Regions from separate parts of the Paenibacillus sp. FSL K6-1217 genome, predicted to be linked through region 1. Evidence: riboswitches for the same ligand, from Rfam matches in the RefSeq annotation. Region 1 holds a riboswitch; each other region holds the start of a gene.

Region 1 (4,211 bases):
GTATAATACAGCGATTGCCAACAAGAGAGTGAACATTATATAATTTGAAAGTAACTATTCTTTTATCACGACAGTCCAGAGGACGGAAAGGAACTCTCTTTGAGCAAAACGAAAAAAAACCATGTCACGGCTCCTCAAATGAGCAAGCAGGAGAAGCGCAGGGCAGAGCTGGAGCAGCAGAAGCAGAAGACGAGAATTCTGATCGTGAGTACGGTAGCCATCGTCATCATTATTTTTGTAGGATTATTCATGCTGGCTTCGAAGGATTCTTCGCCTGCCGGCTCAGACAGTAAGCCGCTGGCCTTCAATTACAGTGAAATGCTGCGGCTTGGCAAGGAGGATGCTCCGGTGAAGATTGTCGAGTTCGGCGATTATAAGTGCCCAGCCTGTGCCCAGTTTACAGGAGGGATTAAGCCGCAGATCGTTAAGCAGTATGTGGATCAGGATAAAGCAGCCTTCTATTTCGTGAACCTGGCCTTCCTCGGTACGGATTCCAGAACAGCCACACTGGCTGCGCGGTCGGTCTATCACCAGAATCAGGAAGCCTTCTGGAAATACTTCGATGCCATCTATGCGAATCAGGGTGCAGAGGACAAAGAATGGGCTACGCCTGACTTCCTGGTTAGTCTCGCCAAGCAGCTGGAGCTGCCAGTGGATTACGACCTGCTGCGCAAGGATATTGATGAACGCACCTACGAGAAGGAGCTGGACAGGGATATTAAGGCCGGCACCGATGCGGGCGTAACGAATACGCCTTCCTTGTTCGTGAACGGCATCAAGGTGCAGAAGCCGTTCGATATGGAGGAGATTGACGCCAAGATCCAGGCAGCAGCGGGAGCTGCGACTACCCCATGACCGCCTTCTCTGCCTTCTGCCGGCGTAACTGTCTCTACTTGGCTTGGTTCGTCTGTGTGGTTGCTGTAGCGGGAAGCCTGTATCTCAGTGAGGTCCTTCATTACGAGCCCTGCAAGCTGTGCTGGTTCCAGCGTATCTTCATGTACCCGCAGCTGTTCCTGCTGGGGATCGCCACCTACCGGGCGGACAAGCGGATCATTCCTTATGTGCTCCCCCTCAGTCTGATCGGCGGCAGCATCTCTATTTATCATTATGCGGAGCAGAAAATACCGGCGCTCAGCAAGGTGCTTCCCTGTACCATCGGCGTACCGTGCAACAAGGATTATCTGAATTGGTTCGGATTTATAACGATCCCTCTGCTGGCACTGATAGCCTTTGCTTTAATCTCCATTCTGCTCTGGAACGGCCGCAAAGAAGAGGACGCGGAGTAAGAAGCTGCCGGGCAGAAGGAAGAGAAGAGAATACCCTTAATTTTAGCAAAAAATAATAAGCAAAAACCCTGTAAAATCACGTGTTACAGGGATAATGAAAGAGAATGAAAGATCAGGACATACCGGATGATGGATTTGGTTGTTTTGAGTTCTTTTCATTCTTTTTTCATTTGTTTCCACGCTTTACGGAAGACGTATTGTAGCTTAATATTAGTCCTTGTGAGAAGTTGAATATGCGCTGAATTTTCCGGAAGGAAAAACGGGGGAACCACACTTTGGCCAAGGCCAAAAGGGGTGAATCGGTCAGGCCGCAAGGGCCTGTAACCGTAGGGCTACCACAGTCCGAATCCGCCAGCTAACCTCGTAAGCCACTAGTGGGATAATGACCATGCACTCTAAGGCATGCGGATCATTTCCGTATGCTTATTTTGTTGCCTGCATTTATGAAATCCACTTATGAAAACAGCGCACGGAAACCCCGTTTCAACTTAACCAAGAGAGGAACTGTTACTACAATGGTAAGCAAGGTAAAACGACTATTGATCGGGCGTCCGATGAAGTCGAACGAACTCGATCATGAAAAGTTATCCAAGGTGAAAGCACTGGCTGTTCTGTCTTCTGATGCGCTCTCGTCTGTAGCCTACGGAACAGAACAAATTCTGATTGTACTGGTGGCCGCCGGGTTCACCGCTATCTGGTACTCATTGCCAATTGCATTAGCCGTACTGGGCTTGCTGGCCATTCTGATTCTGTCCTACCGGCAGACGATCTTCGCTTATCCGCAGGGCGGAGGTGCCTATATCGTGGCCAAGACCAATCTTGGGGTTCATACCGGCTTACTGGCCGGCGGCTCGCTTCTGGTGGATTACATTCTGACGGTGGCGGTAAGCGCCTCGGCGGGGACGGATGCGATCACTTCGGCTTTTCCAAATCTTCATAATCATAGTGTACTTATAGCGGTATCCGTTATTCTGCTCTTAACGATTGTCAACCTGCGCGGGGTGACCGAATCGGCTTCCTTCATCGCCATCCCGGTCTATCTGTTCGTCGTCTCCATCTTCGTGCTGATTATCGCGGGGTTCATCAAATATGCAACCGGCGGGGCTCATGCCCAGGTTCCCGAGATTGGTTCGGCAGTGTCGAACGTGAGTATGTTCCTGCTGCTGAAGGCGTTCAGCTCCGGCTGTTCCGCCCTGACCGGGGTAGAAGCGGTCTCCAATGCCATTCCTAACTTCAAAGCGCCGGCGGAGAAAAATGCAGCCAAAACGCTGATGCTTATGGGCCTCATTCTCGGGGTGATGTTCACAGGCATTACGCTGCTCGCTTACTGGTACGGCATCATGCCTAATGAGAAGGCCACGGTAGTCTCACAGATTACCGAGTCTACCTTCGGACGGGGCGGGCTGTACTTCTTCATCCAGGGCATTACGGCGGTGATCCTGTTCCTGGCAGCCAATACGGCGTACTCGGCCTTCCCGCTGCTGGCGTTCATGTTCGCCAAAGACAAATATCTGCCCCATGCGTTCATGGTACGCGGCGACCGGCTGGGCTTCTCTAACGGGATTATTTTCCTCGGCGTGATGTCGGCTGTGCTGGTAGCGGCATTTCACGGGAATACGGAAGGACTCATTCCCTTATATGCAGTAGGGGTATTCATTCCGTTCACGCTGTCGCAGCTGGGAATGATGGTCCAATGGTACAGAACGAAGCCGAAAGGCTGGCAGAGCAAGTTCGCCGTGAATACGGTCGGTATGCTCACCACGTTAACAATTACACTGATCTTCATTATCACCAAATTCTCCAGCGTGTGGATGGCCTTCATCTTCCTGCCGGTTGTGATCATCGTGTTCCACCGGATTCACCGCCATTATATGAATATTGCCGACCAATTGCGGATCTGTCCGGCTACCGACAAGCCTTGTATCAAAGGAAGCACCGTTGTCGTTCCTGTCGCCGGTGTAACCCGCGCTGTCCTGCATTCGATCAGCTATGCGAAGTCCTTGACCAATAATGTGGTCGCTGTATATGTAGGGTTCGATGAAGAAGAGATTCACAAGATGGAACAGAAGTGGGAGGAGTGGAACCCCGGAGTACGGCTGATTGTCCTGCGCTCCCGCTACCGCAGCATTATCCGCCCGCTGGTGAAATTCATCGATACGGTAGAATGGAAGACCGCTTCAACAGATCATATTACCGTCCTGATTCCGCAGTTCGTAACCAAGCACTGGTGGCAGGCTGTACTGCATAATCAGACCAGCTTGTTCATCCGCTCTTATCTGATGAATCAGAAGGATATTGTAATCGCCACGGTTCCGTATCACCTGCATAAATAAAGCTTCCTTATTATATAAACGATAAACGGCTGTTTCTGCTTGATGCGGAGACGGCCGTTTTGACGTTATTTTAAGTTATTGGTTGACATAGAGAATGAGAATCAATATCATCAGTATAGACAAGGTAAAGGTAACAGGACTTTTGCCAATCATGAAGGCAACATACAGGAGGGAATTCAATGTTTTCGTTCAACCTGCAAGGATCAATAAGCGGGAAACTGGCGGTGGCCGGACTTATGACTACAACGCTGCTGCTGTCCGCTTGTGGAAATAATAATAGCAATGCAGGCAGTAACGGTGCAGCAACTGCCGCGCCAACGGCAACGGTGGAGGCTACTATGGCGCCGGCAGCAACCGTCGCAGCCGCCGTGGAGAAGACTGTAACGGATGCCATGGGGCATAAGGTGACCGTCCCTGCTAATCCGCAGCGTGTCATTGCTTCTTATCTGGAGGATTATCTGGTGGCACTCGGCGTGACTCCGGTTGCCCAGTGGTCTACTAAGAACGGTACTCAGGCTTACCTTGCCGCTGAGCTTAAGGACGTTCCGCCGATCAGCTATGACCTGCCGCTGGAAGCCGTCACCAGCTTCAC
Region 2 (4,211 bases), 3.5 Mb from region 1:
CGCGGGGACTGTTCTTTTTTCCCGGAATGAGAAAATATGGGCTGCCCGTGCTGGTGTTCAGCCTCGCCGAATGGATGCTGACCCTCCTCCCGCTCTATTGGCTGCTGCCGCGTATGTACCGTCATCTGCTCAGCGGCGTTCTCGATGTCCAGCTCCTGCTGAAGCTCGTGCCTTATGTGCTGGGCTGGCTGCTCTATCTCTTCCTTGTCCGCAAGCTTCTGCTCTATATGCAATTCGGCTATACCGCCGGTACCGGCATGTTCTCCTCGCTGCTGACCTGCCTTAAGGTGCTGCTGCCTTCCATCGGGATATCCGTCATTCTGGGAGCGGGCAGTCTGGCTGTGCTCCTCCTCTGCGGTGCTTCTGCGCTGCTGTATCCGGGGCTGCCGGCCCTTATGCTCCGCCAGGCAGCTCCGCTGCCCTCCACACTGTTCAATATGTGGGGAATAGCTGCCCAGTACCACCTCTGGTCCAGTAAATCATTTCCACAATAATTAGCTGCCAAGATGGCATACTAAAAAGAGTCACGGCCCCTCATCAGGGAGCAGGACTCTTTTTTACTTGGGGTGAGGGACAAAAGCATTTGCAAAAGAATAAATCCTCTGATACAATGATGGCTGTACTAGTAGTAACAAACTTGTAATCTTTCAAGCAAAATCTTCCGTAACTATTGCAATTTAATCGATGCCGATAAGTCACTGTTCTGGTGCATAACACGCCGAATTCCCTGCACCGGGAAGTGGGGGAACCATATTTTGGGTGAATTGATCTCGCTTTAGAGGGGTCATAGGGGAACCTTCTACCGAATCCTTAAGCTAACCTCGCAGGCCCTGGAAGGAGTACATCTTTTGATTAGTCACAATTTTCAGAACTTCAAGAAAAAATGCACCGCAGCAGCACTGGGTCTTGTAATGGTATTCACACTCGGAGCAGGCAGTGCCTTCGCAGATTCCAAGATGGATACTGTGATTTCCAAAACCATTGGAACGTCATATAAAACCGGGGGCACGACCACCAACGGCTTCGATTGTTCCGGATTTACCAAATATGTGTTCAAGAATGTCGGGCTTACTCTGCCGCGTACCTCCAAAGCACAGTACAAAGTGGGAACAGCTGTATCCAAGAGCAAACTGCGTTCCGGCGATCTCGTGTTCTTCAATACCCTGGGTAATGGAGTCTCCCATGTCGGAATTTATGTCGGAAACGGGAAATTCGCACAGTCCTCCAGTTCACGCGGTGTTACCATCAGTTCGATGAGCCAGTCCTACTGGGCCAACCGCTATGTTGGCGCCAAACGGGTAATGAGCACAACAGCCTACCAAGCTGTCGCTTACGATTGAGCCTTAACCACCCTTGAAGCATACCCCGCATATTTCAGCCTCTAACAACTAATTGTAACTTATACGAGCCCGGGATGATTATTGCCGTAATCATTTCCGGGTTTTTCCTTTTCCTTATTCTACCTTTTACACAGAATCCACAGCCTTGAAACAGCATTTTCCTGCAAAAACAAAGAAAAGAACATATAAAATAACTCCAGCGCATAGATATGGGTCTGCCGAAAGGGCTATAACTCTAAAAAACAGCAAAAAAGATGAATTAATATGTTATAAGTGATTGCCAACCGACTTCGACTTTGTTACAATTATCGCAGTGATCTTTTAGTAACATTTTTGTAATTATTGAATCGCTTTTAACAAAGGTTTTGTCATGTATTGAATGAACAGCTAATCCTAATCAACAGTCGTGCCGAGTTCCCTAATAAGTTAGGGAAACGGGGGAACCACTTTGGGTGAATTGACCTCCTATTCTAAGAGGGGTCATAGGGGACCTTCAACCGAACCCTTAAGCTAACCTCGTAGGCATTGGAAGGGGTATTTACTTTTGAAGAAGAAGCTAGCAGCCGCAGTACTAAGCTTGTCCATTATCTTCACCATCGGAGCAGGAAGCGCTTTCGCGGATTCCAAAATGGATAAAGTGATCGACAAAGCCATCGGAACCAAATACGTGTCCGGCGGTGTATCGACTAACGGGTTTGATTGCTCCGGATTTACAATGTATGTTTTTGATAAGATCGGCATTAACCTGCCCCATCAATCCGGTTCCCAGTATCAGATGGGTTCTGCCGTGTCCCGTGATGAGATGAGACCGGGCGATCTTGTATTCTTTAATACCAGCGGTAAAGGTGTGTCCCATGTCGGTATTTATGTCGGTGACGGCGAATTCGCCCATGCCTCATCATCCCGTGGTGTAACCATCAGTTCGCTGAGTGACAGCTATTACGTCAACCGCTACGTTGGCGCCAAGCGAATCATGAGTACAGATGCCTTCAAGAATGTAGCATCCGATTCCCAAGACAACGACGATGTAGAATAAGGTAGAATAAGACTTTGTAACCTACGCTCTTTTCCGAGATTTTTGCCGAAATCTTAGGAGAAGGGCTTTTTTTGTCTATAAAATTACTTACCCCGCTCTATATTTGGTAAACACCGTTTCTGCACTTTCGGAAAATATATTTTGGCGTTTGTCAAGTTTCCGTATTTCCCCAAGGATTTTGCGTCGAAAATGGCTGTTTTTGTATATAATTAATAGTAAGATGAATATATGTCCGCTGGAAGGAGACCTCCCTAATGATCAGTTCTCCGCTAACCTTTTACGTTGTGCCTATGGAGCCGCAGCACGCCGCTGAGATCTGTGATTGGACCTACAAAGCTCCGTATAATATTTACGGCTGGATGTCCTGGGAGCAGATGCAGGCGCTGGGCGTGGAGTTCGGGGACCCGCAGCTGCGACAGGAGCAATATGTGTCCGTAATGAACGGGCAAGGCGATCTGTGCGGCTTCGCCCAGCTCTTCCCGATGGAGGGGGTAGTCCGGCTTGGAGTCGGCATGCGGCCCGATCTGTGCGGCCATGGAATGGGGCATCTGTTCATGAAGGCTATTGTTACGGCGGCACGGGCGCGTTACCCGGAGCGTGAGATCGATCTGGAAGTGCTGACCTGGAATCAGCGCGCCATCCGCGCTTACCAGAAATGCGGTTTCACCATAACGGATACCTATGAACGCCGGACCCCGACCGGCAATAAGCCTTTTTATTGCATGGTCTATGAGGAATAGCACCGGAGGCAACGGCATTTTCAAATAAATGGATCATTTGAGTTCATTTTTTTGACACAAATACTATGATAACGCTTCACCATCCGCTATAATGGAGACAGCAGCTTACATGGAGGGACGGATGCAGATGCAGAAATGGATCATGAGCGGTTTGTTTTTTGCCGCCTGTGCCTTTGCAGTAATCTTAATGTTTACCTTGCCCGGTAAATCCGAGGTGGCGGAAGAGAACAAACCGACGATGCCGGAGGTTGTGCTGGACGCTGCGGCCGCAGAAGCCACAGTGAAGGCCAATTGTATCTCCTGCCACGGCGACCAGCTTCAGGGCGGGGCGGGCCCCAGCCTGCAGCAAGAGGGCGCTTCACATGATGCGCCGCAGATCTACAGCATTGTTACCAAGGGCCGCGGACAGATGCCTTCCTTCAAAGACAGGCTGGCCCCGGAAGAGATTGCGAACGTAGCCTTATGGCTGGCCGAGAAGAAATAACCCGGTGACTGTATTCATACCAGACTCTTCATTTCTAAGCATAATGCCCGTGACGAGGATTACGAATAATCCTCGCACGGGCATTTCTATTCATTCAAATGATCCTGTTGTCTCCCTAAGGACCTTGTCCTCTAACGGTTCTTCTCGAATGCTTCATTGAATTCACGAGCCTGGCGGAGATCGAGCTTCTCCACATCTACAGCCAGCCGCAGAACGACGGTCTTGTAATCAATGGTGATATGCGGGTGATGGTCAAAGGCTTCCGAAATGGCAGCCACCTCATCCACAAAAGCAATGCCCTTCATATATTCATTGAACATATATTTGCGTACCAGCTTATCCCTTTCCAGTCTCCAGCCTTCAAGCTTGCCGATCTGCGCCTGCAGTTCTTCCTCTGTAAATTGCAATTCGTTTCCTCCCTTGCTAAGTTAACTGTTCAAAGAGCCTGCTCTTCTGCTTCAAACGAAAACATCCCTCAGCTTCTGAAAGTCCAAGGGATGTGCCAGGCCAAAGATTTTTTTGATTAAGTGTATTCTGTCATCCCGGCGATTAGTACTCCACTTCCAATTTTAACATGGCCGGATGCCCGGGACAAACCCGCTGCCGCAATT
Region 3 (4,211 bases), 140 kb from region 1:
CAGATCGAAGAATTTATAACCTGTCACTCACTCCTGAAGGTAAAATGGTAGCTACAACTATTGATCAACAAATGAATGAATACCTGAACGAGGCCTTCTCACACATGAGTGAGTTTGAAGTAGAAACATTACTACGGTCCATTAAGCTTTTCAACGAATCTATGGGAAAACTCAGCAATTGCTGCGCACCCGTAAAAGGTTGACCTTCTCTTCTATTTTACTTGTATATTGCAAATTATTTCAGCTAAGGAGTGTATAATCATGAGCAAGCTTACTAATGATCAGATCCGCCAAAATGTACGGGGACGCTATCAAAAGATTGCTGTAAGAAACGTTGAGACTTCTCCTTCCAGCCGAACTTCTGCTGACAGTAGCTGCTGTGACTCCACATCTGATTTCAGTGCCATATCTTCTAAGTTAGGCTACTCCAGTGAGGACCTCGCTTCAGCTCCTGAAGGCGCAAATTTAGGTCTTGGTTGCGGTAATCCGCAGGCTATTGCTGAACTGCAGGCGGGTGAACATGTTTTGGACCTTGGGAGTGGCGGCGGATTTGATTGTTTCCTGGCTTCCCGGCAGGTAGGTAATGAAGGCCTTGTAATAGGTGTGGATATGACACCTGAGATGATCAGTCGAGCAAGAGATAATGCCCTTAAAGGTAAGTTTAGTAACACCGAATTCAGATTGGGCGAAATAGAGCATCTTCCCGTTGCTGATCATTCGATCAACGTCATTATCTCCAATTGCGTGATTAATCTCTCCCCAGATAAACAGCAAGTATTCCGTGAGGCTTATCGTGTTCTTCAGCCTGCTGGTCGTCTTGCCATATCAGATATCGTAACTACAGCTGAGCTTCCTCCTGAGATCAAAAATGACCTGGATGAATTATATTCCGGTTGTATCTCAGGCGCCTCTTCCATTGCCGATTTGGAGGTAATGCTCCAGGAATGCGGCTTTACTGATATCAGCATTGAGCCAAAGGACGAATCTAAAACATTCATCAAAGATTGGGTTCCAGGTGCGAACGTTGACCAATATATCGTCTCTGCTGTAATTAAAGCGAGAAAGTAATTTTAAGGGGATGTTTATGTGATTAGTACACTAACTGTTCGTCAGGCCACACCTGAGGATATTCAAAGCATTCTTCGTATCTACAATCAGGGGATCGAGGATCGGATCGCTACACTTGAAACAGAGACGAAAGACTCCTTATATATGGAATCATGGTTCAACGATCACCAAGGCCGTTTTAGCGTTTGGGTTGCTGAACGCGAAGGTGAAGTCGTGGGCTGGGCCTCACTGAACCCATATTCCCACCGTTGCGCGTATAACGGCGTCGCTGACCTTTCTGTATATATTGATCGAAGCTTTCGTGGGCAAGGTGTAGGCAGCTCCCTCCTGGAGTCCTTACACAAGGTAGCAAAGGAAAATAGCTTTTATAAAATTGTTCTCTTTACCTTTCCGTTTAATGAGAGTGGTCAAGGATTGTATCGAAAGATGGGCTACCGGCAGGTTGGTGTATTTGAGAAGCAAGGAGTGATGGACGGAGCGTTTATTGATGTGATGATTATGGAGAAGCTACTATAAAAATGAAGATTAAAAGGAGAAGTTCCACCCGCAAACGGAGGAACTTCTCCTTTTGATCTATTCCTACAATCTCACTTTCATGGAGGCTCCGCATATCGGGCTAGGAAACAGGAGGATCTTAAACATTCGTCCTTTACCTTCTTGTGCGATTTCAGTATAGCGTTTATGGCGAGTTAGGAGTTTTTCTCAGTTTCCGGACCTCCATAGTGTACTATCATCTCTGGCGAATTTAATTGGCGAAGTAAATCTAGATCGCCTTCATTCCAGAGTTCAATTATTAGCTTTTGGGTATCACGTTGTTCCGTAATGTTACTCACCTCACTGTTTTATATCTGATCTTAATATCATGATTAAAGAAGCATTAAGATTCATTTAGCCCCATTTAGGTTGCATTAAAAAGTTAATAAATACGCGATAACTTCAGAAAATCGGGGATGAATGCGAGATTACAAGGGATTTTCTTCATTTTTATATCCTATAGAGTCTTATTTAGTCTCCTAGAGACCTTTCAGCATTTTACAAACAGTGATGCTCAGCGTAAGATTCCTTTTAACAAATGCTGAATTCCCGTCAGGCGGGAAGCGGGGGAACCAAATGGCTGTGGCCAGCCGAAATGGGGTGAATCCAAAGAAGATTGAACTCTTCACTGGTAGGACGACTCTCACTGTCCGAATCCGTCAGCTAACCTCGTAAGCACTGGAGAGAGCCTGCATTAACCATGCTTTTTTGCTGCGATCCCGCAAAACCTTTCCATTACACTTGTCCATCGTACAGAAAACCAAATATTCCGTTTGGCTTGAGCATGCTGCTGTATGTGAGAATGAAGCTGAACTGACAGCCTATGTAGCCACAGCTGAGCAGACCCATAATCTACAGCGTTATATGAAATCTATAGACAACCTAGGAGGCATTATTCATGATTAACGCCAGACTGTCACGAATCGAGTTGTTCGCATTTAGCTGCCGCCCTTCCTTCATGCATATTTCAGAGCCTTACGGATGCTGGTATGGGGTGTTGAAGTTAACCTTCGGAGGACAGATCAGCTATGGGAATTGCATTCTTTGTGCGGGTGACAATGCGGTGGATTTAATCAAATGGGGCTCTTTTCTGAAAGAGATATGTCATTGTACTGCAGAAGAAGCCACAGAATACGTCCGGATGCACGGACAAGAATGGGCTCCCAATCAACTTAACATGATCAAGACTGCACTCGATAGTATGTTCATTCAAAATGACCAAATCCGAATGAAGGTAGGAGCCGGATCGGAGCGGTATCGCCATCAAAGGACAGAGCAAAGAATCCATTCAATTAATACGGTGAAGAGTCATCTGAATCCAACCATTTTATTTGCAGAATCGGTATCCTATTATTCACTGCTATAGACATGATCAATTTAAATTATCAAAACTCCAATTGGTCAAAAATCTTAACGAAGATTTTCGCAATGTTCTTGGCATCATCGATACCTCTATGGTGAGTACCTTCAAGCGGCAATTCAAGCATAGTCAAGGCTCTCTCCATGCCTACGCCCCGCTTGCGGTCATTTTCCCAACAGGTGGCTTCCAGATCAAAAATGATATAGTTCATATCTGCTCCTTTTGAAATTCGAATCGATAGACCCATCGCTCCGGGCCTATGTCTTTTGTTATACTTCCAAGTGAGGTTTATACATCTATTTTCATTTCGCACTTTAACCCATACAGAGGAGCGCAAAGACATGAACTTTTTCAAAAAGCTGTTTGGCGGCAAAACCATGGGCAAATCGGAAGACGGTACCACCATTTATGGTTATGACGCTCCGGATGAGGAGCAGATTACACCTCCCGCCAATATTTTGTACATGGAAGATTTAAACGAACATTTTAATCGGGTCTTTCCAAACCGGGAAAGCGGCGTGTTCCATGAGCTGATTTCAGACATCGTACATATTGATGTGAATATTATGGAAGCGACACCTGATGAGCCATACCGGGTGCTGTACACCAATGGGATGAGCGATCTGCCCATGACGCTCCCGCAGGAGATCCGTGAAGAGTACAAGCATCTGGAACGCGCGGAGCTGATGATGTTTTTGCCGGCGGACTGGCCGCTTACGCAGGAGGATTTCGAAGCCGTGGAGAACTATTGGCCCATCCGGCTGATGAAGACGCTGGCCCGGTTCCCGCATATGTATCAAACTTGGCTTGGTTACGGCCATACGATCCCCAACACGGAGGATTACGAGCCTTATGCGGATAACACTGAGCTGTCCGGCGTGATCCTGTATGCTCTGCCGGAAGAGGTTAGCACCGTCCATACAAAAGACGGCAATCAGGTTCAGGTTTATTTCCTGGTTCCGCTGTTCCGGGAGGAAATGGAATTCAAGCTGGAGTCCGGGATGGACGAGCTGATGGCCAAGCTGTTCGAGCTTCCGGAGGATTTCCTCATTCTGAATCCGAATAGACACAACGCTTGTAAATAACTGCCCGGATGAACGGGTTAGAAACAGCTTTAAAAGGCTGAGCCTAAGTCAAGGATATGACTTTGGGCGCAGCCTTTTTTAATAGAATTTATATGTTTTGGGGTCCCCGCAAAAGTACCTGAGTCACCACCTACGCTAAAGCCCCACTTTGTGGGGTTATTTTA
Region 4 (4,211 bases), 3.4 Mb from region 1:
TTGAGCACATCATCATTACGGACCTTCACATGGGGATAGGGCGACAAGACATCCCTAAGGATAGGAATCAGCCTGCGGTCAATCTCCACCGCAGTGACGGCTCCGGCCGTCATTGCGAGCCGTTCCGTCAAGGCTCCGATACCCGGGCCGATCTCCAGCGCACCGGCTGTACTATCAAGACCGGCAGCATCCACTATTTTGTCCAGAATATTCTGATCAATCAGAAAGTTCTGGCCCAGGCTTTTTTTGAAGGAGAAGCCGTAACGCTGAATTATCGCTTTGGTTCTTGTTGGGGACGAGATGTTCTCGGTACCGCTCATGAAGTAATGCCTCCCTGATCAATTTGGGCGAGGGCCTGCGCGAATTCTTCGCGGGTAATGCCGAACATCGCCAGACGTTTGTACAGCTGCTTGCCATTGCAATAACCGATACCGAGCAGATTGCCAAGCTGCATTCTGCGCTCGGCCGCCCGGGGATGCACCATCAGCCCTGCAGCCATGAGCTCGTCCAGCCCAATGATGGCCGGCGCTCCCTCGAAGGAGGTATGCACATGCTCCAGCGCATGGCGGATAGCCTCAGGCGACGCGTTCTCGATCCCAATATCCCCCTTACGGGTGGCATCCTTCTCCGGGATGAAGGCATGCTTGCAGCCCGGCACCTTGGCCGCGACGATTTTGCGGATTCGCTCTCCGGCATGATCGGGGTCTGTAAGAATGATTACTCCCCTGCGCTCCATAGCTAGTGTAATCTTGGCAATGACCTTGCGGTCCACGGCCGAGCCCCCGGTTTCAATCGTATCTGCCTCTACCGCACGCTTAACGGCAACGGTATCGCTTTTCCCTTCAACCACAATTAGCTCTTTAATCATAAATAATTTTACTCCTTACTCCAGAACGCAAAAAGAAGAGGATTCGCTCCCCTTCTTTTTGGCTAAAGAATGTATAAGTGATGAGCGGCAGCTCTCTAGAGTTTCGTAAGTGCTTCCCTCACTATATCGTATTAACCGCTAATTTGCAAAAGACTTTCCGCCCTAGTTCAACTCCGGCTTCACAGGTCCGATCACATAGAGTGTCCGCGACTTACGGCCGAAATTACGGGCATGGCTCAGTGAATCGTAATAGACGTCCACCTTGTTGCCTTTGATGGCACCGCCGGTATCCTCTGCTCGGCGAAACCCTAATCCCTCAATGTACACCCACCAGCCAATCGGTATAATCCTTGGATCTACAGCTATAGTGCGGCCTTCCGTTACGCGTGTGCCGGAGGCGGTACGTGTTCCGATACCCGGTTCCTGCGAGGAATACGCGGTCATCGATACGTTCTTAATCATTCTTTTGTATTCGAAATCCACACCAGCCTTACTGGTAACATTGCTGGCCTTTGCGCTGGCTTTAGATGACTTGGAGGTTGTTACAGGTTTGGAAACTTTGGCAACAACAGGAACGGGTTTGGGAAGCGGCTTGGTTCCAATGGCAATGACTTTATCCTTGGTTACCGTCTGTACTTCCTTGCCGATCATGCGCATGGATGCCAGCTCGCCATCTTGATAGATCTTCTCGATGTGCTGGATCATGACGCCCGGCTTACCTGCCTGTGCCACTCTTACGGTTCCCTTGGTCAACGAGGGGTCTGCTGTCTTGATTACCCGGAAAGGCAAATTGGTTGTCCGTTGAACCACATCCTTGTTAATACGGACAATTTTGATTTCCATGTCGGCAGATACTGCGGTTTCTAGCGAAGGGTAAATCTTGTCTAGGCCTTCCAGGCTGTAGCCCAATTTGTCGATGGCCTGACCAATGGTATCCTCGGTCGTAAATAACGTCTCGGTCTTCCCGTCTACGGTAAGAGCGAACTTTTGCGCAGTGTTAATCACGATACGGTCGCCGTCTTTTATTTCATCACTAAGGCCAATAGATAATTCATCATGCGCCTGCAGCGAAATCTGTTCCTTAGCCAGCACATCACTGAACAGCGCTTCCCGCGTCTCCAGTGTCTGTACCTGTCCGTCTATTACTAGAGTAATTTCTTTCTTGCTCTGACCGTGTACGTACAGCAGAATTAACAGTGCGATCACAATCGCTGCCACACCGGCAAGTAAAACTACGCGGGGATTTACTTGCTTCAACCGTAATGCGAAAGACCTGCTGGATGATTGCGAATCATGGGATACCTCTGGTTGGAATACGCCCACTCTCTCCATCCTCCTTACATAGCCCCGTCGTCCAAGTTAGTTCAAGGTGACTGTATCACTTCTGACGAAACTAGGTTTGAGATTGCAACAGGATACGCCCGCACTTCCTTCAGCGTTTCCTGCTCATGGATCGCCTGCTCGGCATAATGACTTCCGGAGATCTGTTATATAACAGTATGCCGGGAGCATTCGCATTATTCAAAACAAAAGAAGCCTAAAAAGAGCTCATTAGAGGACTCTTTCGTGGCTTCTCCGGTGTCAAATACGTCGGAATGCTTATGCACGAGGTTTCCTCTCTTACTTGCGCTTACGGGGTTAGCTGTCGGGTTCGGGCATAAGAGAGACGCCCTATCTTAGGTCACCCGCTCACGGCGGTTGCCCTCAAATTCACCCCAAAGACCACGTAAAGAAATCAAATAATGCCTGCGGCAATTCTGTGTCTTACTCTTGTACGTTCATGCGGCAGAGCATTATTGGTTCCCCCGTTCTCCGTTCGGAGACTCAGCGAGACGATCCATGAAAAAGTGACTGTCACAGTTACAACAGCTCACTGCACTGAAAAGATGATATCCTGTTTTGATACATGTTGTAAAGGACGATTCAACCACGTTTACGTAAAAAATTGATTAAAATATTGTAATATTCGGCCGTTTTGGCGTCATAAAAGTTTAATATATCCGCTATACTTCATTTTTCACCGATTTTACTCCTGTTTTCAGAGTATTCCAAATAGTTCCAGTGCGTTCGCATACGTAATTTCCGCCAATTCCTGTAATTCAATCCCTTTTATTGCCGCGGCTGCCTCCGCTACCAGTCTCACATGAGCGGACTCATTTCGCTTGCCCCGATACGGGTGCGGAGTCAGGTAAGGCGAGTCCGTTTCGATCAACAGCCGGTCCAGCGGAGTCTGGGCAAGCACCTCTTTGGGCACCCTTGCATTCTTAAACGTAATCGGTCCTCCGAAGGAAAGATGGAAGCCCAGGTCCAGACACATCTTGGCACTTTCCCAGCTGCCGGAGAAGGAATGCATTACGCCGCCAACCTCGTCCGCCTTCTCCTCACGGAGGATGCGGATCACATCTTCATGCGCATCACGGTTATGAATACAGATCGGCATCTTCAGCTCACGGGCAAGCCCGATCTGCTTGCGGAATACTTCATGCTGCACATCCTTAGGGGAGGTGTCCCAGTAATAATCCAGCCCGATCTCCCCGATGGCGACCACCTTGGGATGAGCGCACAGGGAGGCAATCCATTCCAGGTCTCCGTCCTTCATACTGATGGCATCCTGGGGATGCCAGCCTACGGCTGCATAAATATAATCATATTTCTCGGCAAGCTGCATAGTCGTCGGTATCGTGTCCCGGTTAAAGCCGATGTTGATCATCTTGCTGACTCCAGCTTCCAGCGCCCGGGCAATGACCTCTTCGCGGTCTTCGTCGAATTGCGGAGCATCCAGATGGGTATGTGTGTCGAATAACTGCATTTCATTACATCCTTTCGGCCTGTTGTTCTATCTATAATTCCAAGCTTAAGCTGATTATTTGGCAAAAATCTCTGCGATGGACGGCGGGAGCTGTGGAAGGGCTTGCTGCAGCCTGTCCTGCGGAAAATATAAATGGTATCTGCCGCGGTGAATGCCGCTGATGGAGCGTACAATATCCGAGACCTCGGAGATTTCCCGCAGCCGCTCATGCCTGTCCAGAAGCAGAATCTGTTTGCTGTCAAAACCGTCTCCCGGACGGAACACATCATATGGAAGATCGGTGGGATAATCAATTTCCAGGTCATAATCGGGCCGTAGTCCGGCATCGGCGAAGCTGCGGCGGATTTCGTCAATCGTGCCTGCATCCAGATGCTCCATCTCCACATATTTATACAGTTTACGATGGATAAACCGGCTGCACAAGTCGCTCAGGATGGCATCCTCCTCCAGCGTCCACTGCATGAAGGCCGTCTGCATCAAGGCTTCATCCAGCAGGAGATACTGCTCTACCGTGACCTCTCCGCTGAACAGGTC

What was found. A riboswitch is a leader RNA that binds a small molecule or an ion and turns the genes downstream of it on or off. The one in region 1 is predicted to bind cyclic di-AMP.
Positions count from the first base shown of each region.
Region 2: another riboswitch for cyclic di-AMP. It lies ahead of MHH28_RS23225 (C40 family peptidase); the one in region 1 lies ahead of MHH28_RS07365 (APC family permease).
Region 3: another riboswitch for cyclic di-AMP. It lies ahead of MHH28_RS06765 (hypothetical protein); the one in region 1 lies ahead of MHH28_RS07365 (APC family permease).
Region 4: another riboswitch for cyclic di-AMP. It lies ahead of MHH28_RS22800 (3D domain-containing protein); the one in region 1 lies ahead of MHH28_RS07365 (APC family permease).

Region 1 covers NZ_CP150271.1:1,715,122-1,719,332, reverse strand. Annotated here, with positions in the region: gene MHH28_RS07380 (ATP-binding protein) at 1-6, shown strand, start outside; gene MHH28_RS07375 (DsbA family protein) at 100-855, shown strand; gene MHH28_RS07370 (disulfide oxidoreductase) at 852-1,286, shown strand; cyclic di-AMP (ydaO/yuaA leader) riboswitch at 1,513-1,672, shown strand; gene MHH28_RS07365 (APC family permease) at 1,802-3,619, shown strand; gene MHH28_RS07360 (ABC transporter substrate-binding protein) at 3,799-4,211, shown strand, end outside.
Region 2 covers NZ_CP150271.1:5,240,017-5,244,227, reverse strand. Annotated here, with positions in the region: gene MHH28_RS23235 (hypothetical protein) at 1-494, shown strand, start outside; cyclic di-AMP (ydaO/yuaA leader) riboswitch at 707-845, shown strand; gene MHH28_RS23230 (C40 family peptidase) at 912-1,340, shown strand; cyclic di-AMP (ydaO/yuaA leader) riboswitch at 1,738-1,880, shown strand; gene MHH28_RS23225 (C40 family peptidase) at 1,885-2,376, shown strand; gene MHH28_RS23220 (GNAT family N-acetyltransferase) at 2,631-3,116, shown strand; gene MHH28_RS23215 (c-type cytochrome) at 3,244-3,600, shown strand; gene MHH28_RS23210 (4a-hydroxytetrahydrobiopterin dehydratase) at 3,732-4,007, opposite strand.
Region 3 covers NZ_CP150271.1:1,577,798-1,582,008, reverse strand. Annotated here, with positions in the region: gene MHH28_RS06780 (MarR family winged helix-turn-helix transcriptional regulator) at 1-203, shown strand, start outside; gene MHH28_RS06775 (arsenite methyltransferase) at 262-1,068, shown strand; gene MHH28_RS06770 (arsinothricin resistance N-acetyltransferase ArsN1 family A) at 1,090-1,584, shown strand; cyclic di-AMP (ydaO/yuaA leader) riboswitch at 2,132-2,295, shown strand; gene MHH28_RS06765 (hypothetical protein) at 2,501-2,968, shown strand; partial or broken gene MHH28_RS06760 (3'-5' exonuclease) at 2,988-3,122, opposite strand; gene MHH28_RS06755 (suppressor of fused domain protein) at 3,304-4,047, shown strand.
Region 4 covers NZ_CP150271.1:5,158,316-5,162,526, reverse strand. Annotated here, with positions in the region: gene rsmA (16S rRNA (adenine(1518)-N(6)/adenine(1519)-N(6))-dimethyltransferase RsmA) at 1-320, opposite strand, end outside; gene rnmV (ribonuclease M5) at 317-868, opposite strand; gene MHH28_RS22800 (3D domain-containing protein) at 1,031-2,191, opposite strand; cyclic di-AMP (ydaO/yuaA leader) riboswitch at 2,481-2,708, opposite strand; gene MHH28_RS22795 (TatD family hydrolase) at 2,907-3,677, opposite strand; gene MHH28_RS22790 (HD domain-containing protein) at 3,732-4,211, opposite strand, start outside.